3 regions of the Erythrobacter sp. HL-111 genome follow, and region 2 is predicted to be linked to each of the others. Evidence: predicted binding sites of a transcription regulator. Region 2 holds the regulator's gene; each other region holds the start of a gene.

What was found. Region 2 encodes LexA, which represses DNA repair genes until DNA is damaged. Its sites were predicted from a motif close to GTTCCNCNCTTGTTCT; they were not measured.
Region 1: a site for LexA is predicted at 4,717-4,732, ahead of BLU08_RS04830 (UvrD-helicase domain-containing protein). Genes of this name have one in related genera too.
Region 3: a site for LexA is predicted at 4,538-4,553, ahead of recA (recombinase RecA). Genes of this name have one in related genera too.

What each region holds. Positions count from the first base shown of each region.
Region 1 covers NZ_LT629743.1:1,007,270-1,016,956, forward strand. The annotation lists gene BLU08_RS04800 (MFS transporter) at 1-941, opposite strand, end outside; gene BLU08_RS04805 (aromatic ring-hydroxylating dioxygenase subunit alpha) at 1,015-2,187, shown strand; gene BLU08_RS04810 (pseudouridine synthase) at 2,205-2,981, shown strand; gene rsmD (16S rRNA (guanine(966)-N(2))-methyltransferase RsmD) at 2,978-3,568, shown strand; gene BLU08_RS15085 (hypothetical protein) at 3,570-4,025, opposite strand; gene BLU08_RS04825 (hypothetical protein) at 4,282-4,569, opposite strand; gene BLU08_RS04830 (UvrD-helicase domain-containing protein) at 4,743-7,049, shown strand; gene arsB (ACR3 family arsenite efflux transporter) at 7,078-8,154, opposite strand; gene BLU08_RS04840 (arsenate reductase ArsC) at 8,151-8,648, opposite strand; gene BLU08_RS04845 (ArsI/CadI family heavy metal resistance metalloenzyme) at 8,659-9,135, opposite strand; gene BLU08_RS04850 (helix-turn-helix transcriptional regulator) at 9,135-9,473, opposite strand.
Region 2 covers NZ_LT629743.1:799,498-809,184, forward strand. The annotation lists gene trpD (anthranilate phosphoribosyltransferase) at 1-334, shown strand, start outside; gene trpC (indole-3-glycerol phosphate synthase TrpC) at 378-1,166, shown strand; gene moaC (cyclic pyranopterin monophosphate synthase MoaC) at 1,239-1,730, shown strand; gene glp (gephyrin-like molybdotransferase Glp) at 1,727-2,929, shown strand; gene lexA (transcriptional repressor LexA) at 3,120-3,818, shown strand; gene BLU08_RS03835 (ComEC/Rec2 family competence protein) at 4,011-6,176, opposite strand; gene gltX (glutamate--tRNA ligase) at 6,351-7,766, shown strand; gene BLU08_RS03845 (citrate synthase) at 7,824-9,110, shown strand; gene BLU08_RS03850 (hypothetical protein) at 9,131-9,343, shown strand; gene BLU08_RS03855 (sensor histidine kinase) at 9,340-9,687, opposite strand, start outside.
Region 3 covers NZ_LT629743.1:1,049,598-1,059,284, forward strand. The annotation lists gene BLU08_RS04990 (cation:proton antiporter) at 1-207, shown strand, start outside; gene BLU08_RS04995 (hypothetical protein) at 288-470, shown strand; gene alaS (alanine--tRNA ligase) at 496-3,156, opposite strand; gene recA (recombinase RecA) at 3,385-4,449, opposite strand; gene BLU08_RS05010 (response regulator) at 4,585-7,086, opposite strand; gene BLU08_RS05015 (DUF2062 domain-containing protein) at 7,169-7,702, opposite strand; gene smpB (SsrA-binding protein SmpB) at 7,943-8,425, opposite strand; gene BLU08_RS05025 (S9 family peptidase) at 8,567-9,687, shown strand, end outside.

The DNA of each region.
Region 1 (9,687 bases), 210 kb from region 2:
AGGATGAGCGCGATCAGCACCGATTTCTTGAGCCCGAGGCGGGCATAGATGATCCCGCCCACGAACACGCCGATGATGAGCGCCCAGAATCCGACCCCGACATCGTAGATCGCGATCTCGTCGTTGCTGAAGCCGAGATCCTCGAACAGCAGGCGGAAGGTGAGGTTCGCAAGCGTGTCGCCGATCTTGTGGACGAGGATGAACAGCAGGACCAGCCAGGCGCCGTTGCGACGGAAGAACTCGGAGAAGGGATCCGCGATCGCGCGGGCCATCTCGACCAGGCTGCGCCGCTCGGCCTGCTTCTGGTGGCGCGCGGGCTCGCCCAGGATCAGGGCGGTCAGCATGGCCGGCAGCGCAAAGATCGAACACACCGCATAGGCCACCGTCCAGTCGCTGCGTGCGGCGACCACCAGCGCAAGACCGCCCGCGCCGGCCGCGCCGATGCGCCAGCCATACTGGCTCATCCCCGAACCCGTGCCGAGCTGGTAGGGCTTGAGCGTCTCGATCCGGTAGGCGTCGATGATGATGTCGAACGTCGCGCCCGCCGTCCCGAGCATGACGGCCGAGACAGCAACCCAGACGATGTCCTGCCGCGGGTCGGCGACGGCGAGATTGATCGTCGCCGCGATGGCGAGGAAGCCGATCACGATCATCCAGCTCACCCGCTGGCCCAGCCGGCCGATCACCGGAAGCGTGACCGCATCGATCACCCACGCCCACAGGAATTTCACGTTGTAGACGAGAAAGGCGAGCGTGAAGGCGGTGACGGTCGCTTTCTCGATCCCCTCCTGCGCCAGCCGCGTCGTCAGCGTCGCGGCCAGCAGCGCGAAGGGAAAGCCCGACGAAACGCCGAGAAAGAACGCGGCGAGCGATTCCTTTTCCAGATAGGGCCGGAACGAGCCCCACAGGTCCCGCTTCGGGGTCACCCCAGCCTCAGCCATTCGCTCGCATCCTTGTCGTGATCCCCATATTGCTGCACCATTAGGGGTAGAGAGAGGAAATAGGAACGCCGCCATGAACACCGGCACAACCGCATCAACAGATTCGCCGCCGCACCATCGGCCCACCGCAGGCCAGCTCGCGCTCGCCGAGGCGATCCGGCACGGCGCGGGGCGCGCGGCCGCGGGGATCGCCACGGTCCCGGCGAGCAATTACACGAGCGCAGAGCACTTCGCGCGCGAAAAGGCCGCGCTGTTCGACCGGATGCCGCAGGTGCTGTGCCCATCGGCGCTGCTGCCCGATCCCGGCATGGCCGTGCCGCACGATGCGACCGGGCGTCCGCTGCTCGTCACCCGCGACGGCGAGGGCCGCGCCCACGTCTTCCTCAATGTCTGCCGCCATCGCGGCACGCGGCTGGTCGAAGGCGAGGAGGCGGTCTGCGCGAAGCGCCTCGTGTGCCCCTATCACGCCTGGACCTACCGGCTCGACGGCAAGCTTCTCGCGCTGCCGCGGCCGGAGACCTTCCCCGGCCTCGACAAGTCGCAATACGGCCTCGTCGAATTGCCGAGCATCGAGGCGGGCGGCCTCATCTGGTTCGCGCCGCGCGAAGGCGCGGATTTTTCCGATGCCCGAAACCTCGGAGCCGATTTCGCGGCGCTGGGAATGCCCGAGGCGCACCTGTTCCGCCGCAAGATGCACGAGGTGAAGGGCAACTGGAAGCTCATCATGGATGCCTTCCTCGAAAGCTATCACGTCACCCGCCTCCACGCGAAGACGATCGGGCCGTTCTTCAAGGACGGGATCACGGCGGGCGATCAGGTCGGCCCGCACCAGCGTTCCGCGGTGGGGCGGCTCGAGGAGATGGAGAAGATCGACCTCACCGACATGGCGCAATTGCGGCGCGTCGTGACCTTCGCCTATCAATTGATGCCTGCCACGATCATCGTCCCCAGCCCCGATTACGTGAACGTCATGGTACTGATGCCGCAGGCCCACGATCTCACCCTGGTCGAGGACTTCATGCTCATCCCCGAAGAACCGAAGAGCGACAAGGCGCGCAATCACTGGGAGCGCAGCTGGGCGCTGCTCGACGGCGGGGTCTTCGCCAGCGAGGATTTCCGCGCCGCCGAACTGGGCCAGCAGGGGCTCGCATCGGGCGCGGTGCCGCATCTGACGCTCGGCACGCTCGAAGGCGGGATCGTGCGCTTCGACGAACTGGTGCGGGACGCCTTGCGGGCCGCCAACTGAGCGCCTAGGCGCGCGCCATGCCCACCAAGCCGCCCCGCCACGACGACCGCCCCGAAGGGGACCGGATCGCGAAACTGCTCGCCCGCGCCGGGGTTGCCAGCCGCCGCGAGGTCGAACGGATGATCGCCGAAGGGCGCGTCGCGCTCGATGGCAAGCCGGTGGAAAGCCCCGCGACCTTCCTCACCAGCCTGCGGGGCGTCGCCGTCGATGGAAAGCCGGTCGCCGCGCCCGAGGAGACGCAGCTTTTCGCGTTTCACAAGCCGACCGGCCTCATCACGGCGGAGCGCGATCCGGGGGGCCGCTCGACGATCTACGATGCGCTGGTCAACGCCCTGCCCAGCGACGCGCCGCGGGTGATGCCGGTGGGCAGGCTCGACATCAACACCGAGGGCCTGCTGCTGCTCACCAATGACGGGGAACTCAAGCGGCGGATGGAACTGCCTTCTTCCGCCGTGCCGCGCACCTACCGCGCCCGCGCCTTCGGCGACGTGTCGCAGGCGCAGCTCGACGATCTCATCGAAGGGGTGGAGATCGAAGGCGTGCGCTACGGCTCGATCGACGCCAATCTCGAACGCGGGTCGGGCCGCAACATCTGGATCGAGATGACCATCACCGAGGGCAAGAACCGCGAGGTGCGCCGGGTGCTCGAATGGCTCGGGCTCAAGGTCAACCGCCTGATCCGCACCGCCTATGGCCCCTTCGAACTCGGCGACCTGCCGCGGGGACAGGCCGCGCGCATCCGCAAGCAGGATCTCGGCCGTTTCATGAGCACCCTGAAGAAGGGCGAGCGGTGAGGATCATCGCCGGGGAATGGCGCGGGCGGCGGATCGAGGCGCCGAAGGGCGAGGCGACCCGCCCCACCGCCGACCGCACGCGCGAGACCTTGTTCAACATGCTGACGAGCCGGCTCGGCAGTTTCGAGGGGTTGCGGGCCGCGGACCTCTTCGCCGGCAGCGGCGCGCTGGGGCTGGAGGCGCTTTCGCGCGGGGCGGCGCATTGCCTGTTCGTCGAGCAGGACCGCGCCGCGCTGAGTGCGATCCGGGCGAACATAAGGGCGCTCGATGCGGGCGCCCGCGCGAGCGTGGAGGCGGGATCGGTCATGGGCCTGCGGGCGGCGCGCGAACCGCTCGACCTCGTGCTCGCCGATCCGCCCTATGGCACCGGCGCGGGCAGCGTCGCGCTCGACCGGATGCTGCGCCTCGGCTGGATCGGCGAGGCGACGTGGATCGCGCTCGAGACCGGCAAGGCCGAGGAGGTCGCGGTCAAGGGCCTCGAGGTCGAAACCGAACGCCGCATCGGCAAGGGCAAGGGCAAGCTCACGCTGCTGCGTCCCGCTTCCCCGAATGGAGCCCCCGCCGATCCGGGATCGGGTCCGGCCTAGGTCAGCCGTCCGAGGGCGGGTTCGCCATCCGCTGCTCGAGCACCTTCCACGAGGCTTCCTGGCGGTCGGCGCCCATCCGGGTGATGGCGATCTTGTCCTCGTCGCGCAGGCGCCAGAAGATCTCCTGCCGTTCGGGGGTGAGGCTCCAGTAGTAGCTCTTCGTGTCTTCGGGCCAGGCGTCGTAGGCGCTCTGCCGCTCGGCGGGCCAGGCGTCCCGCTGGGCCTGCTCGTCCGGCGTCAGTTCCCGCATCGTGCCGGGATCCGTGCGATCGGTCGGCATGGTGTCGGGCCTCGTCGGCTCGGGCGGCATGGTGTCGGGCCTCGTCGGCTGCGGCGGCGTGGTATCGGGCCTTGTCGGCTGGGGCGGCATCGTGTCCTGCGCGCTCGCCGGGGCAAAGGCGACGACCGCCACCGTCGCCGCGGCGACACCGTAAAGCCAGATATGTGATTTCCGCATGGGATTCTCCTTCGTTTCCAGACCCTCGCGTGCTCGAACGCGGACTTCCTTGCGGCCCGGTGGGCGCATCCCCTCGCCCCCGGGCAGCGCCACCATGGGCCAGCAGGTCCGGCCTGCGAACCCGCGCGCCCTGCCCTGCGTCCCGAAGCAGGCACGACCCGCCGGGAGGCGTGGGCGCACCGGGACGGACCGATGGCGCGCACGAAAAAGGGCGACCGAAGGCCGCCCTTTCATCGTGCCGATGTGCCTGTTCGCCTCAGCCGCGACGATCTTCCGGAAAGTCCCTCGCCGGGTAGTCGCCCCAATCGAGGCCCGCGGCGCGCGGCTGGATGCAGGAATCCTGCGATTCGCTCATGCAGACTTCGTATTCCTCGCCCTCGACGCGGACCTTGATGGCCTTGCCTTCGTCGTTGCGCTCGACGATTTCGGGCGACTTCGCCTTCCAGTCCGCGTCCTGCGACTGCCCGTCATCCTGGGCAGCGGCGGGCATGGCGATCCCGGCGGAAAGGACGGCGGCGGCGGTGATTGCTAGAAAATTCCTCATGATATCAGCTCCTCCATGTCGTTTGCTTGCACCTGATCAATGGGATGCCGGGGCGTGAGGTTCCGAATTTTCCGGGTTCCACCGTCCGTCGCCCCTGCCGAAGCAATGGTCGAAAACCGTCCCTCGCGGGTTGCGGGAACCGGCTGCGTTCCCTACCTGTTCGCGGGGATATCATGACCGACCGCAGCCCCCTCCCCGCCTCCGCGCAAGGCGAAGTTCCGCCCTATGCCGCGCGGCTCAACCCGCCGCAGCGCGAGGCGGTGCTGACCACCGAGGGGCCGGTGCTGATGCTCGCCGGGGCCGGCACGGGCAAGACCGCCGCGCTCACCGCCCGGCTCGCCCACCTGGTGGCGACGCGGCGCGCCTATCCCTCGCAGATCCTCTGCGTCACCTTCACCAACAAGGCCGCGCGCGAAATGCGCGAGCGTGTCGGGGCGCTGCTCGGCCAGGGCGCGGAAGGGATGCCGTGGCTCGGCACCTTCCATTCGGTCTGCGCCAAGATGCTGCGCCGCCATGCGGAACTGGCGGGGCTCGAGGCGAACTACACGATCATCGACACCGACGATCAGCTGCGACTGCTGAAGCAGCTCATCGCCGACAGCGACCTCGACGAGAAACGCTGGCCCGCGCGCCAGCTCGCCGGCCTCATCGACCGCTGGAAGAACCGCGGGCTCAACCCCGAGGATCTTGATCCGGCCGAAAGCGAAGCCTATGCCAATGGTCGCGGACAGGCGCTCTACCGTGCCTACCAGGACCGGCTGAAGGCGCTCAACGCCTGCGATTTCGGCGACCTGATGCTGCACGTGCTCAACATCTTCCGGGCCCGCCACGACGTGCTGGCCGAATACCAGCAGCGCTTCCGCTACATCCTTGTCGACGAATACCAGGACACGAACGCGGTCCAGTATCTCTGGCTACGCCTGCTCGCGCAGGAACATAAGAACATCTGCGTGGTGGGCGACGACGACCAGTCGATCTATTCCTGGCGCGGGGCGGAAGTGGCGAACATCCTGCGCTTCGAGAAGGATTTTCCCGGCGCCCACGTGATAAAGCTCGAACAGAACTACCGTTCGACCCCGCACATCCTCGGCGCCGCCTCGGGCCTTATCCGCGCCAATTCGCAGCGCCACGACAAGACCTTGTGGACCGAGGCGAACGGGGGCGAGAAGGTCCGCGTCATCGGCGTGTGGGACGCGCCCGAGGAAGCGCGCCGCGTCGGGGAGGAGATCGAACGGCTCGAGGGCGAAGGCGCGCCGCTGGACCAGGTCGCGATCCTCGTGCGCGCGCAGTACCAGACCCGCGAATTCGAGGACCGTTTCATCCAGATCGGGGTCAATTACCGGATCATCGGCGGTTTCCGCTTCTACGAACGCGCCGAGATCCGCGATGCGCTCGCCTACCTGCGCGTCATCGCCCAGCCGCAGGACGATCTCGCCTTCGAACGCATCTACAACCAGCCCAGGCGCGGGCTGGGCGCGAAGACGCTGGAGAAGATGCACCAGCACGCGCGGCGCGTGGGCCTGCCGCTGGCCGCCGCCTCGCTGCAACTGGCGGACAGCGACGAATTGCCGAAACGCGCCGCGAACACGATCGGCGCGCTGCTGAGGCAATTCCTGAGCTGGCGCGCGGCGGCGGAGGAGATGACGCCGGCCGACCTGCTGCGCCTCGTGCTCGAGGAATCGGGCTACAACGCCATGCTCGCCGCCGACCGCTCGGCCGAAAGCGCGGGGCGCGCGGAAAACCTCACCGAACTCGCCCGCGCGATGGAGGAATACGAGACGCTGGGCGATTTCCTCGAGCACGTCAGCCTTGTCATGGACACCGACGGGCGCGAGGACGAGGAAACGGTGACGATCATGACGATCCACGCGGCCAAGGGGCTCGAATTCGACCACGTGTTCTGCGTCGGCTGGGAGGAAGGCGTGTTCCCCTCGCAGCGCGCGCTCGACGAAGGGGGGCTCGCCAGCCTCGAAGAGGAGCGCCGCCTCGCCTATGTCGCGATCACCCGCGCGCGGCGGCGCTGCATGATCCTGCACGCCGCCAATCGCCGCATCTACGGCCAGTGGACGAGCTCCATCCCCTCGCGCTTCATCGAGGAACTGCCCGAAGAGCACATCGAGCAGGAAACGACGCTCACCGGCGGCGCCTCGCTGTGGCGGGCGAACTGGTCGGAGAACGAGGACCCCTTCGCCCACGTCGCCCGCGACCGCCCCGAACGCGCCCAGGCCCGCGGCCCCGGCTGGCAGCGCGCGATCGCGAGCGGATACGAGACGAAGCAGCAGCGCATCCGCGAGAGCGGTCGCTCCGCGGCGAGCTTTGCCGGGCAGGCGCGTTCCGACATCGCGATCGGCGCGATCGTCCGCCACGACAAGTTCGGTACGGGCTGCGTGATCGACCAGGAAGGCAACAAGCTGACGATCAATTTCGCGGACGCTGGCGAAAAGCGCGTCATCGACAGCTTCGTGACGGTGGTGGACTAGGCCGGAGCGGCCCGATCCCCGGCCGGGGTCAGCCGTCGCCGGGCGCGAAGCTGCCGCGCGTGCGATTGGCGATCGCCACCAGCGAGAGCATCACCGGCACCTCCACCAGCACGCCGACCACGGTGGCAAGCGCGGCCCCGCTGCCCAGCCCGAACAGGCCGATGGCGACCGCCACCGCCAACTCGAAGAAATTCGACGTTCCGATAAGCGCGCACGGGGCCGCGATGGCGTGCGGCACGTTCCACGCCTTGGCCCAGCCATAGGCGATGAAGAAGATCCCGTAGCTCTGCACGATGATCGGCACCGCGATCAGCACCACCAGCAGCGGGCGCGCGACGATGGTTTCGGCCTGGAAACCGAACAACAGCAGCACGGTCGCCAGCAGGCCGATCACCGAGAGCGGCTTCATTCGCCCGGTGAAATCCGCCACGGCGCGCTCGTCCCCCGCGTGCGAGGCGAGCAGGCGGCGACGCACGAAGGCCCCGGCGGCAAGCGGCACGACCACGTAGAGCGCGACCGAAAGCAGCAGCGTCTCCCACGGCACGGCGATGTCGGTCACGCCCAGCAGCAGCGCGACGATCGGCGCGAAGGCGACGATCATGATGAGATCGTTCGCCGCCACCTGCACCAGCGTGTAGGCGGGGTCGCCCCTGGTCAGCTGCGACCAGACGAACACCATCGCGGTGCAGGGTGCAGCGCCCAGCAGGATCAGGCCGGCGATGTATTGCTGCGCGTCGGCGGGCGCGATCAGGTCGGCGAAGACCACCTCGAAGAACAGCACGCCCAGCGCCGCCATCGTGAACGGCTTGACCAGCCAGTTGACCGCGAGAGTGATGATCAGCCCCTTGGGCTTGTCGCCCGCCCTGCGAACCGCGCCGAAATCGACCGCGACCATCATCGGGAAGATCATCGCCCAGATCAGCACCGCGACCACGAGGTTGACCGAGGCATATTCGAGGGCGGCCAGCGCCGCGAAGAGTTCCGGGGCGGCATTGCCCAGGCCGACTCCCCCCAGGATCGCGGCGGCGACCCAGACGCTCAGCCACTTTTCGAACAGGCCCAGCCCCGCGGCTGCAGGCTCGATGTCGGCGGTTGCGGTGGTCATGCCTCTTCGGCCTCCCCTTTGACAGGCGCGCCGATCCGCTGCAATTCGACGCGCAGGGCCTCGTGCGACAAACTGTCGAGCGGCAGCGCGACAAATCCGTCGATGCGGCGTTTCAACCGCTCGAAGGCCTGTTCGAACGCGGCTTTCTTGTCACTGTCGCTGCCGTCGACCGCGGCGGGGTCGGGAATGCCCCAATGCGCCGAGATCGGGCGACCGGGCCAGACCGGGCAGCTTTCGGCGGCCGCGCTGTCGCAGACGGTGATGATCAGATCAAACGCAGGGCCGTCGGCAAAAGTGTTCCAGCTCTTGGAGCTGAACCCCTCCGCCGGATAACCGTGCGCGGCGAGGGTCTTGAGCGCCCACGGATTGACCTTTCCGGTTGGCTGGCTTCCGGCACTGTAAGCGGCGAAGCGCCCTGCGCCGTCATGGTTCAGAATCGCTTCGGCGAGGATCGAGCGGGCCGAATTGCCCGTGCACAGGAACAGGACGTTCATCGTCTCAGCCTCAGCAGCAGGTGGCGGCGCGAGCGGTGGCCGGCGCTTGAGGCACGCAGCAAGCGCCAGTCGCCGCATCGGCGTTGGCAAGCTGTTCGAGATCGGGGCTCCCGCCATATGTGGTGCTGCCCCCATTGGTGAGGAAGGCTTCCCAAACCACGCCGTCAGGGTCGGCGATCCAGCTCTTCTTCGACTTGGCGTAGCAGCAGGTGGTGGCGCCTTCCTCCAGCACGGGTCGGTCGGCGGCTTCGAGCCGGGCATAGACCTCGCTCAGTTCGCCTTCCTCCTCGACCTGCAAGCCGACATGCTCGATGCCCTTGGCGGCACCCTCGCGCATCGAGATCGCGAAGTTGATGCGCGGATCCTCCAGCATCCACTTGGCGTAGTCGGGCTTCACCACGCTGGGCTCGGCACCGAACAGGTGCGTGTAGAAAGCGATCGAGACATCGAGATCGGTCACGCCGACATGCATGTGGAAGCGTTTCATCAGGCACTCTTTCGGTTGGAGGAAGGTTCGCAAGGCGCAGCATCGTCGCAGGTGGCGCCGCCGCAGCAGTTCTCGGTCAGATAGCCCATCAGCGCGTTCATCGCGCCATAGTCCGCCGAATAGATGATCGAACGGCTTTCACGCCGCTGGGTCACCAGCCCCGCATTGGCGAGCTGGGCGAGGTGGAAGCTCATCGAGGACGGCGGCACGCCGACACGCTCGGCGAGGATGCCGGCCGGGATGCCTTCGGCACCGGCTTGCACGAGCAGGCGATAGGCAGCCAGGCGGTGTTCCTGCGCGAGCGCGGAGAGAGAACGTATGACCTGATCCGGCAGCACCTTAAAGCTCCGATGATTCGATAAATGTGGAAATATTGAAGAAGGCGAAGCTCGTCAACGAGGATCGTCCCCGATTCCGTCGGCGCCCTTCGGTCTTATCGACCCGCAAGGCCCCGACGGATCCGGCGATCCCGGTCCAGGCCCTTGATATCGGATGCAAAACGGCGTGCAGGGTCGCGATCGCAATCCTGCGGAGAATTTCCGGTAAAACCCG
Region 2 (9,687 bases):
CGAGCTCAGCCTTGCCGGCGGCAACGAGGTCGCGGTCGTGACCGGTCACAGTTTCGAGATGCAGCGCGCTGAGCCCGCCGACGCGGGCCTCCCGCGCGCTCCGATCGAGGCGATCCGCGGCGACGATGCGGCGCACAACGCCGCCGCGCTCAAGGCGCTGCTGATGGGCGCTCCCGGACCCTATCGCGACGCGGTCCTGTTCAACGCCGCCGGCGCGCTGCGCGTGGCGAAGCGGGGCGAGGCGTGGCGCGACCGGATCGCCATGGCCGCCGAAGCGATCGATTCGGGGGCGGCGCGCCGCCTGCTCGAACGCTGGATCGCGCTGGCGGTATGACTTGCCGCCTTTCCAACAGGGCAATGCCGGGAGGCCGAATTTCATGAACAAGCTCGAGGAAATCTGCGCCGCCAAGCGCGAGATCGTCGCCGCCCGCCGGAACGCGATCTCGCTCGGCGAACTCGAAGCCGCGGCCGCGCGCGCCGCGGCCCCGCGCGGGTTCGAGGCGGCCCTGCGCGAAGCGAGCGCCGGGGGCTTCGGCCTCGTCGCGGAAATCAAGCGGGCGAGCCCTTCCAAGGGCCTGATCCGCGAGGATTTCCGCCCCGGCGACCATGCCCGCGACTACGCGGCGGGCGGCGCGGCCTGTCTTTCCGTGCTGACCGATGCGCCCTATTTCCAGGGGCACGAGGACTACCTCGTCGCCGCCCGCAGCGCCTCGAGCCTGCCGGTCCTGCGCAAGGATTTCATGATCGATCCGTGGCAATGCATCGAAGCGCGCGCGATCGGGGCGGATGCGGTGCTCGTGATCGTCGCCGCGCTGGAGGACGCGCAGATGGCCGAGATCGAGGCCGCGGCGCTTGCGCTCGGCATGGACGTGCTGGTCGAAATCCACGACGAGGGCGAACTCGAACGCGCCGCAAAGCACCTCAGCTCCCGCCTGATCGGGATCAACAACCGCGACCTTCGCACCTTCGAGACAAGCCTTGCCGTGACCGAAAGGCTCGCCCCGCTCGCCCCGCAGGGCGCGCTGATCGTCGGCGAAAGCGGCATCGGGTCCCACGCCGATTGCGAGCGGCTGGCGGCGGCGGGCGTGCGTTGCTTCCTCGTCGGGGAAAGCCTGATGCGCGCGCCCGACATCGCAGCGGCGACTCGGGAACTGCTTGGCGGCTGAACGGGCCTGCGACGGCGCGACTGTTCGCGGGGCTGCTCCCATGGCATTGACGGGCGCAAGGGAGCGACACGAATGAGCAAGCTCACACATCTCGGCGAGGACGGCACCGTTCGCATGGTCGATGTCGGCGGCAAGGCCGCGACCGCCCGGCTCGCGGTCGCCTCGGGCCGGATCGCGATGAGCCCCGCGGCCCTCGCCGCCATCCGGGCGGGCGATGCGCCCAAGGGCGACGTGCTGGGCGCCGCGCGCATCGCCGGGATCATGGCGGCCAAGCGCACCGGCGACCTCATCCCGCTGTGCCACCCCTTGGCGCTGGAGGCGGTGAGCCTCGATTTCACCTTCGAGGACAGCCCGCAGGCCGCGGTCCGGGTGACGGCGAGCGCCTCGCTGACGGGCCGGACCGGGGTCGAGATGGAGGCGATGGTGGCAGTCACGATGGCGCTGCTCACGATCTACGACATGGCGAAGTCGATCGACAAGGGGATGGTGATCGGCGAGGTCCGCCTGGTCGAGAAGCGCGGCGGCAAGAGCGGCGACTGGCACGCGCCCGCCGGGAAAGCATGACCGGACCGCTTCCGCTCGAAGACGCGCAGGCCCGGCTGCTCGCCCTCGCCCCGCCCGTGCGCGCCGAGGACGTTGCGATCGAGGATTCCTTCGGCCGGGTGCTCGCCGCCGATCTCTTCGCCGCGCGCAGCCAGCCTGCCGCCGACCTCTCGGCGATGGACGGCTATGCCCTCGCCGCCGATGGAGGCTCCGTTCAGTGGCGCGTGGTGGGCGAGAGCCGCGCCGGACACCCATTCGCCCGCACCCTCGGCTCGGGCGAGGCCATTCGGATCTCGACCGGAGCGCTGATGCCGCAGGGCGCCGACCGGGTCCTGCTCAAGGAGGACGCGCTGGTCGATGACGGGACGGTGCGCTGCGCGCAAATGCCGCCGGCCGGGTCCCACGTGCGGCGGCGCGGCTTCGATTTCGAGCAGGACAGCACGGTCCTTTCCAAGGGAACCGTCCTCGGTCCGGCGCAGATCGCTCTCGCGCTCGCCGCGGGCCATGCGCGCTGCGCCGTGGCCGCGGTGCCGCGCGTGGCGGTGCTCGACAGCGGGGACGAACTCGTGCGCGATCCTGCCGCCTGCGGACCGGGGCAGGTCCCGGCCTCGAACGGGGCGATGCTGGCGGCCCAGCTCGCCCCGCTCGGGGTGCGTGCGATACGGCTCGGCCCGGTGGCGGACACGCTCGAAGCGCTAGCCGCTGCGCTGGAGGAAGCCGAGGATGCCGACATCCTCGTGACGAGCGGCGGCGCATCGGTCGGCGATCACGACCTCGTGCGCCAGGCGCTGGCCGACCGGGGGGCCGCGATCGCGTTCTGGAAGGTCGCGATCAAGCCGGGCAAGCCGCTTCTCGTCGCGACCCGCGCGCGCGGCGACGCCCCGCCGCAGGTCGTCATCGGCCTGCCGGGCAATCCCGTGTCGAGCTTCGTCACGGCTTTTCTCTTCGTCCTGCCGCTGGTTCGCGCGGCGATGGGGGCGACCGCTTCCCTGCCCCGCCCGGTCGCCATGCGTGCGGGCGAGGACCTGCCCGCGGCCGGGGCGCGGCGGACATTCCTGCGCGCGGTCCATGACGGCCGGGTCGTGCGCGAGGCCGGTTCGCAGGATTCGAGCGCTCTCACCGCCCTCGCCGCGGCGAACTGCCTGATCGACCGGTCGGCCGGCGCCGCCCCGCTGCGCGCGGGCGAGGAAGTCATGGTCTTTCCCCTCCACGGCGCCTGAATCGCGCGGGTTTCCGCGGTGGAGCGGCTTGACTTGACGAACCCGGTTGCCTATTCGTTCCTTATTCGTTCACCTTTTCGGTGTTCGACAGTGCCCGCCATGCACCTTTTCGCGGTGCCTCTCGCGGGTGTGCCGTAAAGTCCTGCGTGCGCGGTCCGGCGCGTGCGCTGGCTCCCGTGGGAGAATATCTATGCTGACCGCAAAGCAGCACGAACTGATCCGCTTCATCCAGCAGCGGCTGGAGGAAACCGGCGTCTCGCCCAGTTTCGAGGAAATGAAGGAAGCGCTCGACCTCAAGAGCAAGTCGGGCGTTCACCGGCTGATCTCCGCGCTCGAGGAACGCGGGTTCATCCGCCGCCTGCCCAACCGCGCGCGCGCGCTCGAAGTGATCCGGCAGCCCGAGGATGCGGTGCCCGGCGGGCGCGCCACGCCGGGCCTCGATGCGGCGAATGACGCGGTCGCCTCGGTTTCGCGCACCATGCGCGCCGCGCCCGAACCGGCCAATGACGTGATCGAGATCCCGCTGCACGGCCGGATCGCCGCGGGCGCCCCGATCGAGGCGCTGGAGGGGCAGAACTCGCTGCCCGTGCCTGCCGCCCTGCTCGGCCCGGGCGAACACTACGCGCTCGAGGTGTCGGGGGATTCGATGATCGAGGCCGGCATTTTCGACGGCGATTTCGCCCTGGTGAAACGGACCGACACGGCCCGCGACGGGGAAATCGTCGTGGCGCTGGTGCGCGGCGAGGAAGCGACGCTCAAGTTCCTCCGCAAGGAAGGCGGCGCGATCCGGCTCGACCCGGCCAATGCGGCCTACGAACCGCAGGTCTATCGGCCCGAGGAAGTGCAGGTCCAAGGCAAGCTCGCAGGGCTCCTGCGGCGCTACCACTGATCCGGGGCTGCCGTCTGCCCGGCGATCGCGGCGGGCGGCAGCGCCGAATGCGATGGTGCCGCCCGCGGGCGGTCCGGGGCGAGCGCAGGCCTGCCGCTTCCAGAGGATCGAGGGACATGGCGGCTTCGACATGCGGGGCCGCTTGCGGTCGGATCCGCCTCGCCCGGACCAGTCGCCGGTCCCGCGCGGCCTTCAATCGCGCCAACCGCGCCACCAGCCATGCTCGCCCTGCCCCTCGGCCACGCTGGTGATGCGCCCGCGTTCGAGATCGAGCGCGAGGCCCCCGGTCCGCAGCAGCAGCTTGCGATCCGCCTTCAGCCAGCGCGGCCGACAGGAACGCGGCAGGAAGCGGTCGGCGACGACGATGTCGGATGCGGCGCAGGCTTCGGCGAGCAGGTCCTCCTCGATCCATTCGCGGTTGCGCGCCATCATCAGGGTCCATTCGCGCCCGCCGCGCTCGATCCTGAGCACGCAGAACGCCCGCGAACAGCGTGCCCCCGGCCAGTTCGCGAGCGGGATCGGGTCCGCGGTGACGCTCGCGAGTTCGAGCAGGTTGTCGCGGCTGTATTCCGACCGCGTGTCGCGCAGCGACAGGAGACGCCGGCCGCCCTGCGCGGTCTCGATCGTGATGCCGACGTGCCGCCCCTCGCGGTCGATCAGGACGTCGGGAATGGGAGTGGCAAGCAGCATCGCCGTGGCGATCGCGGCCGGGACCAGTCCCCAAAGGCGGGCTCGCCCCGTCCACAGCGCGAGCCACAATCCCCCGGCGGTAAACAGGAAGATGGTGAGCGGGCCCATCTGCGGCATCAGCTTGACCGCGCCCGGCTGCGCCGCGGTGACATGGGCGATGCCGAGCAGTAGGTCGAGCGAGGCCTGCACCAGCCACCAGACCGGCCCGCCGAGCCCGGCAAGGTCCAGCAGCAGCCCAAGCGCGATCATCGGCATCGACACGAAGGTGACAAGCGGGATCGCGACGACATTGGCGAGCGCCCCGTAGAGCCCGGCCCGGTGGAAGTGATAGAGGACGATCGGCATCAGCGCGATCTCGATCACGAGCCCGGTGACGAACAGCATGACGACGCGCCGCCCGGCATGGCGCCACCACGCCTCCTCGCGCGGGGCGAGGAAGGCGCGCACCGGCCCCGAGGCGGACAGCGCGACGATCGCGAGGACGGCGCAGAAGCTCATCTGGAAGCTCGGCCCGATCACGCTTTCGGGCCACAGCAGCATGACCGCGAAGGCCGCCGCCGCAACCATCCTGAGCGACAGCGCATCGCGCCCCATGGCAAGCGCGACCAGCACCAGGAGGGCGGCGACGCAGCTCCTGACGGTCGGCACCTCCGCCCCGGTCAGCAAGGTGTAACCGATCCCCGCGATCGCCCCGCAGGCCGCGGCCAGCACCGGCAGCCGGACCCTCAGCGCGATCGCGGGGAACAGCGCCAGCACGCGCAGCGCGGCGAGATAGGCCGCGGCGATGACCGCGCTCACGTGCAGGCCGCTGATCGAGAGCAGATGGGTGAGCCCGGCATCGCGCATCGCCTCCTCGTCAGCCCGATCGATCGCGCCGCGATCCCCGCTCGCGAAGGCGGCGGCGATGGTCCCCGCCGAGCCCTCGACCCGCGCCCGGACATGGGCGGACAGCCCACGCTGGACCGGGGCTATGCCGAAACCGCCCGGCGCGGGTTCGACCAGTTCGAGTTCGCCGATCATGCTCCCGGTCGCGGCCAGCCCGCTGAACCAGGCGGTGCGGGCGAAATCATAGGCTCCCGGAAGCATCGGGCTCGCAGGCGGCATCAGGCGGACCCGCATCCGCACCACCGCCCCTTCGGCCAGCGCGCCTTCGCCCGCAGCGGCCTCGACCGGGGCGAGCGCATCGGCCGGGACATTGACCCGGATCTTGCGGCCCTGCCCGGTCGATGCGTCGCGCACCGCGAGGGTCAGCCGGATGCGCCGCTCGGCGGGCTGGTCCTCGCGTTCTAGGACATAGCCCTGGACGCGCTCGATCGAGGGCCGGTCGATCGGCTCGGCCCCGACGATCTCCGAGCGCACCCAGATCACCGCGATGCCCGCCGAAAAGACGAGGCCGACCGCGATCATCGCGCGGCGCAGGTGCCCGCGCCGGTCGGCGATGGCGGACCCGGCGGGCCATACCGCCAGCGCCGTCAGCGCGAGCAGGATCCCGCCGCCGATCGCGCCCATCCACTGCCAGGGGTCCGACAGCGCGAACCAGGCGAGGATCCCGCTGGCGAAGACCACCGCGAGCCAGGGCGCCCGGTCGAACCCCGCCTCGGCGAGGAAGCGCTCGGCCCGGTCGAGCGCCGCGCTCGCGAGGCCTGCATCCCCGCCGCCGCTGGACAATCCGGGGCGCGTTTGCCAAGGGCGCGCGGAAGACCGTCCGGCGGCGGCCCCGGCAACGGTGCTGCCGTCGCCACCGTCTCCCATCGGAATGATCGGCACATCGCCCACAGGCCGCCTCCCCCCAGGGTCAAGGCCATTCGGAAAGTCGCCGCATAGAAAAGGAATTCGCCCTCCATGGCAAGCGATAGCACCGCATCCGTCGTCACCCGCTTCGCCCCCTCGCCGACCGGCTTCCTCCATATCGGCGGCGCGCGCACGGCGTTGTTCAACTGGCTTTACGCGCGCCATCACGGGGGCAAGGCTCTCCTGCGGATCGAGGACACCGACAGGAAGCGTTCGACGCAGGAGGCGATCGACAAGATCCTCGAAGGGCTCGACTGGCTCGGCCTCGATTACGACGAGCCGCCCGTCTTCCAGTCGCATCGCGCCGAACGCCATGCCGAGGTCGCGCGCAAGCTGCTCGAGGCGGGCCATGCCTACAAGTGCTTCGCCACGCCCGAGGAGCTGGAGGCGATGCGGGCGGAACAGCGCGCGCAGAAGAAGCCGATGCGCTACGACGGGCGCTGGCGCGACCGCGACCCGGGCGAGGCACCCGCGGGTGCTGCCTACACGATCCGGCTCAAGACCCCGCTCACCGGCGTGACCACGATCGAGGACCGCGTGCAGGGCAGCGTCTCGGTCGCCAACGAGGAGATCGACGACTACATCCTCCTGCGCGCCGACGGGACGCCGACCTACATGCTCGCGGTGGTGGTCGACGACCGCGACATGGGCGTGACCCACGTCATCCGCGGCGACGACCATCTCAACAACGCCTTCCGTCAGCTCCCCATCTACCGCGCGATGCAGGAGGTCGAAGGCGGCTGGGACGATCCGGTCTATGCCCACATCCCGCTGATCCACGGACCCGACGGGGCAAAGATGTCGAAGCGCCACGGGGCGGTCGGCGTTTCGACCTACCGCGACGAGCTCGGGATCCTCGCCGATGCCATGTTCAACTACCTCCTGCGGCTCGGCTGGGGGCACGGCGACCGCGAGGAGATCACCCGCACCGAGGCGATCGAACTGTTCGACCTCGCCGGTGTCGGCCGGAGCCCGTCGCGCTTCGACATGAAGAAGCTCGAGAACCTCAACGGGCACTACATCCGCGAAGCCGATGACTCGCTGCTCGCCGACCTCGTCCTGCCGCGCCTGCCCGCGGGCGCCGACCGGGACCTGCTGATCGAGGCCATGCCGGTGCTCAAGGTCCGCGCGCGCAATCTCAACGAAATCGCCGACGGTGCCGGCTTTCTTTTCGCCACTCGCCCGCTCGAAATGACCGAGAAAGCGGCGGGCCTGCTCGACGCCGAAGCACGCTCGCGCCTTGCATTGATTTCAAGCCGGCTTGCACAGGAAAATCGCTGGACAAGCGAGGCTCTCGAAGCCACTACGAAGGCGCTCGCGGAGGAACTGGGATTGGGCCTCGGCAAGCTGGCGCAACCGATGCGCGCCGCACTCACCGGGACGACGACCTCGCCCGGTATTTTCGATGTTCTGGTCCTTCTGGGACGGGATGAAGCCCTGGCACGGCTCGACGCGCAGGCGGCCTGACCGGGCCGCCGCGCGGAGGCGCGAAGAGGGGCAAAAGGATTGAGCAGGAGACACATCTTGGCAGACAAGCACGCGACACTCGAGCTTGGCGGCGAAACGCATGAATTTCCCGTCCTCAGCGGCAGCACCGGACCGGATGTCGTCGACATCCGCAAGCTTTACGGGTCGACCGGGCGCTTCACCTTCGATCCGGGCTACAAGTCGACCGCGAGCTGCGAGAGCGCACTGACCTATATCGACGGCAACGAGGGCGTCCTGCTCCATCGCGGCTACCCGATCGGGCAGCTCGCCGAACATTCCTCCTTCATGGAGGTCGCCTACCTCCTGCTCAACGGCGAACTGCCGAGCGGCGAAGAGCTCGACGATTTCACCTACACGATCACCCGCCACACCATGCTGCACGAGCAGCTGCGCCAGTTCTACCAGGGCTTCCGCCGCGACGCCCACCCGATGGCTATCATGTGCGGCGTGGTCGGTGCGCTGTCGGCGTTCTACCACGACAGCACCGACATTTCCGACCCCGAGCACCGCAAGATCTCGAGCCACCGCCTGATCGCCAAGATGCCGACGATCGCGGCGATGGCCTACAAGTACGCGATCGGCCAGCCCTTCATGCAGCCGGACAATTCGCTCAGCTACACCGGCAATTTTTTGCGCATGACCTTCGGCGTCCCGGCCGAGGAATACGAGGTGATCCCGGCGGTCGAACGCGCGATGGACCGGATCTTCATCCTCCACGCGGACCACGAACAGAACGCCTCGACCTCGACCGTGCGGCTCGCCGGTTCCTCGGGCGCGAACCCGTTTGCCTGCATCGCGGCGGGCATCGCCTGCCTGTGGGGCCCGGCGCATGGCGGCGCGAACGAGGCGGCGCTCAACATGCTCCGCGAAATCGGCACGCCGGACAAGATTCCGCACTACATCGAACGCGCCAAGGACAAGAACGACCCGTTCCGCCTGATGGGCTTCGGCCACCGCGTCTACAAGAACTACGACCCGCGCGCGACCGTCATGCAGAAGACCGTGCGCGAAGTGTTCGAGGCGCTGAACGTGCAGGACCCGGTGTTCGAAACCGCGCTCCGGCTCGAGGAAATCGCGCTCAGCGACGATTATTTCCGCGAGAAGAAACTGTTCCCGAACGTGGACTTCTATTCGGGCATCATCCTGTCGGCGATCGGTTTCCCGACCACGATGTTCACCGCGCTCTTCGCGCTTGCCCGCACGGTGGGCTGGGTCGCGCAGTGGAACGAGATGATCTCCGATCCCGCCCAGGTGATCGGCCGTCCGCGCCAGCTCTACACCGGGCCGACCGAGCGCGACTACGTGCCGCTGTCCGAGCGTTGACGGCGGAGCGAACCGGGACGATGGGGCGGCCCTTCCTCGTGCTTGCGGTGCAGGTGCTGGGGGCCGCCCTCGTCTTTTCGGGCCTGCTGTGGGCGCTCCAGGGGCTCGGCATCGTCATGTGGCCGCCGGGCAGTTTCATGCTCGCCCAGCGCGAATGGGCGCTTTACGGCGGGATCACGGCGGCGATCGGCGCGCTTCTCGTCTGGGCGGGCGGGCGCTTCCTGAAGCGTTAAGCCGTGCCTTCGTTGCCATGCGCGGGTAGGTCGAGCCGGAAGACCGCCCCGTCGCCTTCGCCCGCCGCCACCGTCAGGTCGCCCCCCATCGCCCGCGCAAGCCGGCGCGAGATGTAGAGGCCGAGGCCCGATCCCCCGTCATTGTCGCGGCCCAGGCGCTCGAACTTGTCGAAGATGCGCGCGGCCTGTTCGTCGCTTACGCCCGGCCCCTCGTCCGCGACGGTGACCGCGACGCGCCCGTCCGCCCCGGCGTGGGTCCGAACCGTCACCCGGCTTTCGGCGGGGGAATAGGCGATCGCGTTGCCGATGAGGTTGAGGAGGACCTGCAGCACCCGCCGGAACTC
Region 3 (9,687 bases), 250 kb from region 2:
CCGGAAAACCTCGAAAGCTCGCTTCAACTCTCGGAGGCCGTGCTGGTCGATATCGGGGTCGCGATGGGCCCGGTGATCGCCTCGATCCACGAAAAGCGCGACGAGTTCCGCGAACGGATCGAGCGCGAGGGCGGCCTTTCCCGAAAGCCCGCGCTGCGGACCACGCCGAGCTCCTCGCCCGGCCTTGCCGCCGGTGCCGACGCCTGATCGAACCTCGCGCCCAACTTACGGAAATTCGGGGATCTTTTCCCCTCGCCCGGGCATTGGTGGGGCAAGGAGAAAAGATCATGGGCAAGGACACAGACCCCACCAAGCCGATTCCGAACGACGAGAAGTTCAAGCCGCAGAACGTCAAGGACCCGCTCAAGAACAAGGCCCCCGGCTCGGGCCGCGGCGCCCCCGGCGATACCGAGGGCGACGATGTCGCACAGGGCAGCCGGCCGGTGACGAACAAGCGGCCCAGCAAGTAAGGACCGCCCCCGGGCGCAGGCCGGCCTAGCCGGCGAGCACCTGCTTCACCGCCGCGATCGCCTCGTCGGCCTTCGCGCCGTCGGGGCCGCCGCCCTGCGCCATGTCGGGCCGCCCGCCGCCGCCCTTCCCGCCCAGCGCCACGACGCCAGCACGCACGAGATCGACCGCGGAAAAACGCTCCGTCAGGTCGTCCGTGACAGCCGCGGCAATGCTCGCCTTGCCGTCGTTGACCGCGACGATCGTCGCCACGCCCGAACCGAGCCGCGTCTTCGCCTCGTCGAGCAGCGGGCGCAGTTCCCTGGGATCGAGCCCTTCGAGCACCTGGCCGGTGAAGCTCACCCCGGCGACCGTTTCCTGCGCCGGACCGCCCGCCGCCGCAGGCCCGCCGCCCCCGCCGAGCGCAAGCGCCTTCTTCGCTTCGGCCAGTTCCTTTTCGAGCCGCTTGCGCTCCTCGAGCAGCGCGGCGACGCGCGCGGGCACGTCCTCGGGCGTCGCGCGGATCGCGCTCGCCGCGGCCTTGAGCGCTTCCTCGCGCCCGACCAGCCACTGACGCGCGGCCTCCCCGGTCAGCGCCTCGATCCGGCGCACGCCCGAAGACACCGCGCTTTCCGAAACGATCCGGAACAGGCCGATATCGCCCGTCGCCTCGACATGGGTGCCGCCGCACAATTCGACCGAGTAATTGCGCCCTTCCGCCCCCGCCCGACCCATCGCGAGCACGCGCACTTCCTCGCCGTATTTTTCCCCGAACAGCGCCAGCGCGCCTGCCTCGACCGCCTCGTCGGGGCTCATCAGGCGGGTGGTGACGATCTCGTTCGCGCGGATCTCGGCGTTGACCTCGGCCTCGATCGCGGCGATGTCCGCGTCGGTCAGCGCGGACGGATGCGAGAAATCGAAGCGCAGCCGGTCCTCCGCCACCAGCGAACCCTTCTGCGTGACGTGCCCGCCGAGCCGGTTGCGCAGCGCGGCGTGGACGAGATGGGTGGCGGAATGGTTGGCGCGGATCCGCGTGCGGCGCTCGGCATCGACATCGAGCTGGACGGTGTCGCCCACCGCGACCTTGCCCGCCTCGATCCGGGCGTGATGCGCGTGGAGCCGGCCGAGCGGCTTCGAGGTGTCGGTGACCACCGCGCGCAGGCCTGCCGGGGTGGTGATCGTGCCGGTGTCGCCGCTCTGCCCGCCGCTTTCGCCGTAGAACGGGGTCTGGTTGGTGAGGATGACCACTTCCTCGCCCACCTCGGCCGTATCGACCTCCTTCCCGTCCCTGAGGATCGCGACCACGCGGCCCTCGCCCGAAGTCGCGGCGTAGCCGGTGAACTCGCTGGCACCTTCGCGTTCGGCGATGTCGAACCAGACCTCACCCGAAGCCGCTTCGCCCGAACCCTTCCACGCCGCGCGCGCGGCCGCTTTCTGGCGGTCCATGGCCTCGTCGAAGCCGGCCTGGTCCACGCCGAGCCCGCGGGCGCGCAGGGCGTCCCGGGTGAGGTCGAAGGGAAAGCCGTAGGTGTCGTAGAGCCTGAACGCGGTCTCCCCGTCGAGCTCGCCGCCCTCGGACAGGTCGGCGGTCGCCTCGTCGAGCAGCTTGAGGCCCTTCTCCAGCGTTTTCCTGAACTGAGTCTCCTCGCGCAGCAGCACCTCCTCGATCAGGGCCTGGCCGCGCACGAGTTCGGGATAGGCCTGCCCCATCTCGGTCACGAGATGCCCGACGAGCCGGTGCATCAGCGGCTGCTCGGCACCGAGGAGGTGGGCATGGCGCATGGCGCGGCGCATGATCCGGCGCAGGACATAGCCGCGCCCCTCGTTCGAGGGCAGCACCCCGTCCGCCATCAGGAAGGAGGTCGAGCGCAGGTGGTCGGCGATGACGCGGTGGCTGCTCGCGTGCTCGCCCGCGGCGGCCATGCCGGTGAGGTTTTCCGAGGCCGCGATCAGCGCCTTGAAGGTGTCGGTGTCGTAATTGTCGTGCACGCCCTGGAGCACTGCGGCGATGCGTTCGATCCCCATCCCGGTGTCGATCGAGGGGCTCGGCAGGTCGCGGCGCGTGCCGTCGGCCTGCTGGTCGAACTGCATGAAGACGAGATTCCAGATCTCGACGAAGCGATCGCCGTCCTCGTCCGGGCTGCCGGGAGGGCCGCCGGGGATGTGCTCGCCATGGTCGTAGAAGATTTCCGAACACGGCCCGCACGGCCCGGTTTCGCCCATCGACCAGAAATTGTCGGCCGTCGCGATGCGGATGATGCGCTCTTCGGGCAGGCCGGAAATCTTCCGCCAGAGATCGAAGGCCTCGTCGTCGTCGTGGTAGACGGTCGCCGTCAGCCTTTCCGCCGGCAGGCCCCATTCCCGGGTGAGCAAGGTCCAGGCGTGCTCGATCGCTTCGGCCTTGAAATAGTCGCCGAAGGAAAAGTTGCCGAGCATCTCGAAGAAGGTGTGGTGCCGCGCGGTGTAGCCGACATTGTCGAGGTCATTGTGCTTGCCCCCCGCGCGCACGCATTTCTGGGCCGAGGTCGCGCGCGGCCCGGGCGGCGTTTCGAGCCCGGTGAAGACGTTCTTGAACGGCACCATCCCCGCGTTGACGAACATGAGCGTCGGATCGTTGTAGGGGACGAGCGGGGCGCTCTGCACCTGTGCGTGTCCGGCCTTGCCGAAATAATCGAGGAAGGAGCGGCGGATGTCATTGGTCGACGTCATGGGCGTTCGTTTCGCGTGAGGCTGCGGACAGGCGTTTGCATGAACCGGCAGTTAGGCAATGCGGGGCCGGGCGGCAAGCCGCGCCGTGCCTCCCGGCCCGCCGCCGCGGGAGACAAAGGAAAACCGGCGCCTTCGCGCGGCCATCGAAAGGCCACGGCCAAGCGCCGGTTTCGCAATTGTTCCGGGTGACTGGCCCCCGGCCCTTCGTGCGGGCCGTTCGCCCGCCCGTCAGTCTTCCGAATCCGCGTCCGGACCCGTCATCATTTCCTCGGCGACCTCGTCGGTCTTGCCGCGGATCGCGGCTTCGAGCCGGTCGCAGACCTCGGGGTTTTCCTTGAGGTAGGTCTTGGCGTTCTCGCGGCCCTGGCCGATGCGGATGCTGTCATAGGAGAACCAGCTTCCCGACTTCTCGACGATGCCGGCCTTCACGCCGAGGTCGAGGATCTCGCCGATCTTGGAAATGCCCTCGCCGTACATGATGTCGAATTCGACCTGCTTGAAGGGCGGCGCGACCTTGTTCTTGACCACTTTCACCCGGGTCGAGTTGCCGATGATCTCGTCGCGGTCCTTGATCTGGCCGGTGCGGCGGATGTCGAGGCGGACCGAGGCGTAGAACTTCAGCGCGTTGCCGCCCGTCGTCGTTTCCGGATTGCCGTACATCACGCCGATCTTCATCCGCAGCTGGTTGATGAAGATCACCATGCATTTCGAGCGGTTGATCGAACCGGTCAGCTTGCGCAGCGACTGGCTCATCAGGCGGGCCTGCAGGCCGACGTGCGAATCGCCCATCTCGCCTTCGATCTCGGCCCGGGGAACGAGCGCGGCAACCGAATCGACCACCAGCACGTCGATCGCGTTCGACCGCACCAGCGTATCCGTGATCTCGAGCGCCTGTTCGCCGGTGTCGGGCTGCGAGACGATCAGTTCGTCGATGTCGACGCCGAGCTTCCTGGCATAGACCGGATCCAGCGCGTGCTCCGCATCGACGAAGGCCGCGGTGCCGCCGGCTTTCTGCGCTTCGGCGATGACGTGGAGCGCGAGCGTCGTCTTGCCCGAGCTTTCCGGGCCGTAGACCTCGATCACGCGGCCCTTGGGCAGGCCGCCCACGCCCAGCGCGATGTCGAGCCCGAGCGATCCGGTCGAGATCGATTCGACCTGCATCGCTTCCTTCTGGCCCAGCTTCATCGCCGAACCCTTGCCGAATGCCCGGTCGATCTGGGCAAGCGCGGCGTCGAGAGCCTTCTGGCGGTCCACGTCCTTTTCCTTCTCTACCAGCTTCAATTGAGTAGCCATCGCACGCACTCCTTCGCTTGCCTAGGGGTGACCTGCCGGTTTTCGACCAGCCCTTTCACGAAGGAACGTGTATTCCATTTGTTCTCATGGAACAAGTAGGGAACGAAAGAAATTCGCCCCCGCCCCGCAAGGATCCTATCCGGAAGCGTCGGCGCGCGCCTTGCGGGCGATCCGCATGACGGAGGCGACCTTGTCGGAGATCGCCGCGACGCTGAACGGCTTGGCGATGAAATGCATGTCGGGAATGTCGATGTCCTTTCGCAGCTGTTCCTCGGCATAGCCCGACATGAACAGCACCGGCATATCGGGATGCTTTTCGCGGATCGCGCGAACCATCGCCGGGCCGTCCATGCCGGGCATCACGACATCGCTCACGACGAGGTCGAAGGGTTCGGCCTCCCCTTGCGCGCCCAACGCCTCGAGCCCCTCTTCGCCCCCGGGGCAGGCGGTGACGTCGTATCCGGCGCGGGCCAGCGCGCGCTCGGCGACGGCGCGGACCATGTCCTCGTCCTCGACCAGCAGGATGCGCCCGCCCGCGGACCAGTCGGAGGACGTAACCGGCTCGAGCGGCTCGCGCTTCCTCGGCACCTCGCCGCGGTGCACCGGGAAATAGATCGTGAAGCGCGCGCCGGTTGGCCGGCCCTGCTTGTCGAGCAAGTTGTCGGCGAAGATGAAGCCGCCCGACTGCTTGACGATGCCGTAGGCGGTCGACAGGCCGAGCCCGATGCCCTTGCCCCGTTCCTTGGTCGTGAAGAAGGGCTCGAACAGCTTGGGCAGCACGTGCGGCGGAATGCCGCCGCCCGTGTCCTGCACGATCAGCACAGTGTAATCGGCAGCGGGCAGGACCTCGCTGCCGAGCTTGATCACCTCGGTCGCCTGCAGGCTGCGGGTGAGGAGCGAGATGCGCCCGGCACCCCCACCGCTGGACTGGATCGCGTCGCGCGCATTGACCGCGAGGTTCATGATGACCTGTCCGAGCTGCTGCGGATCGGCGCGGACCGGCCCGAGGTTGCGATCGTGCTGGACGTAGTAGGTGATCTTCTCGCCCAGCAGCCGCTTGATGAGCGGGCTCACCTCGCTCACCACGTCGGGCAGTTGCAGGATTTCCGGGCGGAGGGTCTGCTGGCGCGAGAAGGCGAGCAATTGCCAGGTCAGCGCGGCGGCGCGGTTCGAATTGGCACGGATCTGCTGGATGTCGTCGTAATCGCTGTCGCCCGGCGTGTGCCGCAACAGCATGAGGTCGCAGGTCCCGATGATCGCGGTCAGCACGTTGTTGAAATCATGCGCCACCCCGCCCGCGAGCTGGCCGACCGCCTGCATCTTGGTGGCCTGCGCGACCTGGCGCCTCAGCTGGTTCTCCTGCGTCGAATCGGCGAGGCTGATGAGCACCGACGCCTCGCCCAGCCCGCGCACGCCCGCAAGCCCCATCGAGACCGGTTCCTCGGGGCTGGAGACGAGCCGCACCGCCATGTCCCCGCTCGTCGCGGGGCCGCGCCCGTGGCGGCGCACCGCGTCGGACAAGGCCGCCTTGTCCTCGCGCACGACGAGGTCGGTCGGGAAGGACGGCAGCCCCCGCCCCTCGCGGTCGACCGACCGCAGGAACGCCTCGTTGCCGAACAGGAAGCGCCCGTCGCGATCGGTCATGGCGAGGCCGAGCGGAAGCTGCGAAAGCAGCGCGTCGAGCTGCGCCACGCCCGCCTGCATCGCCCCGTCCCAGCTGCTGCCGACCCCGACCCCGCTGTCGACCAGCAGCATCAGCGTGTCGCCCGCGACCGGCTCGCTCGCCGGCGCCTTGCCGGGCGGGGTGTCGGTGAGCGGCACGTCGATCAGCGTCTGCGGCGTCCCGCCCCGCCCCTCGCGCGCAAAGAAGATCCGCTCGCGCTCGTCCGAGCGCAGGAAGCCGACGAAGTCCTGGCCGACCAGCGTCGCGCTTTCATCGCCCGCCGCGCGCTCGGCAAAGCCCGCGCTGACCGAGCGCACCAGCCCGTCGGCCGAGACGACCGCGGCCTCGATCCCCGCACGGCTCAGCATCCGGCCGAACGGCCCGCCGAGGTCGAGGTCGACCAGCAAGGCGGCGCTCGCCGCCTCGATCCGGCGAAAGCGCCAAACGAGATGGTCCTCGCCCCGCCCCGCCCGCGTGACCGCGACCTGCCACGGCGCCTCGCTCCCGTCCGCCGCGATCGAGAGATCCTCGGCCGCCGCGTGTCCCTCGCGCCAGGCCTCGCGCGCGAGGCGGGTCAGCGCCTCGAGCGCGGGCCGCTCGGCCGGCAGGAGGGGCGGCGCGCTGTCCCCTCCGAAGGCGTCGATGAAGCCGCTGTTGGCGCAGACCAGCCGGTTCGCCCGGTCGGTGATCGCGACGGCCTCGCCGGCCTCGGCCCCCAGCCCCTCGATCGCGGCGGCGGTGACCGTCCAGTCGGACGCGGGGGGCACCTCGGCGGCGGGTTCGCGGCGCAGGCGCTCGAACGCGAGCGCCCCTGCGAGCAGGGCCGCAGTGCCGGCGGCATAGACGAGGGTCACGATGCCGTCGAAAGTGGCGAGGTAGACGACCGCGATGCTGAGTGCGAGCGCGGCGACCAGCACGGCGCCCGGCCCGAACGCGCCTTCATCCCTGCCGTCTGTCGCTTCGGCCGACCTCATCACCCCTCGCACGCCCTTGCCTCGCCCGTCAGTGGCATCGAGCCCCGGCCGGTACGACCGGGGCGCCCGTCAGGGAGCCTTCCTAGTTGGCGTTCAGCCTGCGGTCGAGACGCGCTTCCATCAGCGCGAGACGTTTTGCCCGCTTGCGCGCGACTATGACGCGCCAGATCGCGCTCGCCACGACATAGCCGAGTCCGGCCGATACGATCGCGAGGACGAGAAAGCCCACCACCGTCACCCCGGCCATCTGGGAGAAATCGACGAAGGCCTGCCACCAGGTGTTCTCGATCTGGCCGGTCGCATAGCCTGCGGTCGCGGCATCGATCCGGAGCATGAATGCGCCGATCCGATTGGCGATCACGATCCAGAAGGCCAGCGTGAAGGGATTGGTGACGAAGGTCACGAGCGCGGCGAGCGGCACGTTGGCGCGCGCGGGCAGCGCAAGGAAGGCGGCGAGGAAGATCTGGCCCAGCGGAATGATGAAGGCCGCGAACAGCCCGAGCGCCACCCCGCGCGGGACCGAGCGGCGGGTGAAGCGCCACAATTCGGGCGACAGGAAACGATGGGCGATCGGCGCCAGCCAGCGGTTCTTCGCCATCTGTTCGCGCGTCGGCATGTAGCGACGAATCGTGTCCGCAGCCCAGGTCTTCGAGCGGAAATTCGAGAAGAGATCGCGGATCATGAACAATCGCGGCCTTTGCGCCCGAAAAGCCGGGAAGGCAAGCGCTCCGCGTCGGGGTTCGGGTGCCGTGTCATCTCGGTCGATATGGGTACCGCGCGGCCCATGACCAGTGGGTGAACCGGACGTCCCGCAAAAGGGTGGCCGCGCGGCGCGCGCCCGGCGCGATCCCGGCGTTCAGCCGCGCTCACGCAGCAGGCGGGCCTTGTCGCGCTTCCAGTCGCGCTCCTTGATCGACTGGCGCTTGTCATGCGCCTGCTTGCCCTTGGCGAGCGCCAGTTCGACCTTCGCCCGGCCCTGCCCGTTGAAATAGATCGAGAGCGGGACCAGCGTCATGCCCTTGCGCTCCACCGCGCCGAACATGCGACCGATCTCGCGAGCGTGCAGCAGCAGCTTGCGCGGCCGGCGCGGTTCGTGGTTCTGGCGGTTGCCGTGGCTGTATTCGGGGATGTTCGAATTGACGAGCCAGACCTCTCCGTCCTTCACCTCGGCATAGCTTTCCGCGATCGACGCCTCGCCCGCGCGCAGCGCCTTGACCTCGGTCCCCTGGAGAGCAAGCCCGGCCTCGAACGTGTCCTCGATGGTGTAGTCGAACCGGGCGCGGCGATTCTCGGCGACGATCTTCTGCTTGTCGAAAGTCTTGGGTTTGGGACGGACCATGGTGGCGAGCGCCATAGGCCCTGCGCGCCGCTCTCGCAAATCCCGCGCGCACGGGTTGCGCCAAACGCGCTTGAAATTGCCCGAAAGTCTCGCATAGTCAGGCTGCTGCGGAATCTTGCCGTGGGTCGAACAGGGGGTTTCATGGGTCGTCGTCTCGCCGCATGGATCGGCGCGCTTGCGCTGTTCCTCGCCTTTTTCACTGTGCCCGCGCAGGCTGTCCCGGCATTGCCGCTGAGCGAATACGGCAACCTGCCCGAGGTCGAGTTCACCGCGATTTCGCCCTCGGGCGACCGGATCGCGCTCGTCGCCACGGTCAATGGCGAACGGATGCTGGTGGCGCTGCAAGACCAGTCCACGCCGATCCGCGCCGTCGCGGTCAATGACATGAAGATCCGCGGGGTCCGCTGGATCGGCGAGGAACGCCTGCTCATCATCACCAGCCAGACCGAGGACCTGCCGCTGGGCTTCACCACCGACAAGGCCGAATTCGAGATCGCGCGCGTGCTGCCGATCGTGGACGGACTGGAAGGCAACGTGATCTTCGGAGACATCCCGCGCTATCTCGATTCGATCGTCGGCAATTACGGCATCCGCCGGATCGACGGGCATTACTACGGCTTTTTCGGCGGGATGGAGCTTGCGCGAAGAGCGTCGGGGTCGCGCATCGGCTATGAATTCGACCACGGGCGCCCGCACCTCTTCAAGGTCAGCCTCGAGGATTTCAAGGTCGAGAAGATCAGCGCCGCCGCACGCGAAGGGTTCGACAAGGACTGGATCGTGGATGCGAACGGCGAGGTCGCCTACACGCTGGAGATCAGCGCCATGAGCGGCCAGTGGACGATCCGCAATGCCGGCGGCTCCGCGATCGCCGAAGGCCGGCAGGAACGCGGCGCGGTCGCGCTGGTCGGCCTCGGCTTCGACGGATCGAGCCTGATCTATGTCGAACAGGGGCAGGATCGCTCCCTCTGGTGGGAGATCGGCCAGGCGGGCGGCGAACCCCGGCCGTTCCTTTCCGAGACCGGGTTCGAGCGGCTGTTCTGGAACCCCGAAACCGGGCACCTGATGGGCTACACCCAGGGCGAGGGCGAAAGCGAGCGCCACGTCTTCGCCGACGAGACGCTGCAGGACAAGGCCGAGCGGGTGCGCGAAGCCTTCGCGCAGTTCGAGGCGACGATGTACGACTGGACCGCCGATCTGTCCGACGTGATCGTGCGCACCAGCGGCAACCTGGATTCGGGAACGGTCTATGCGGTCGATCTCGA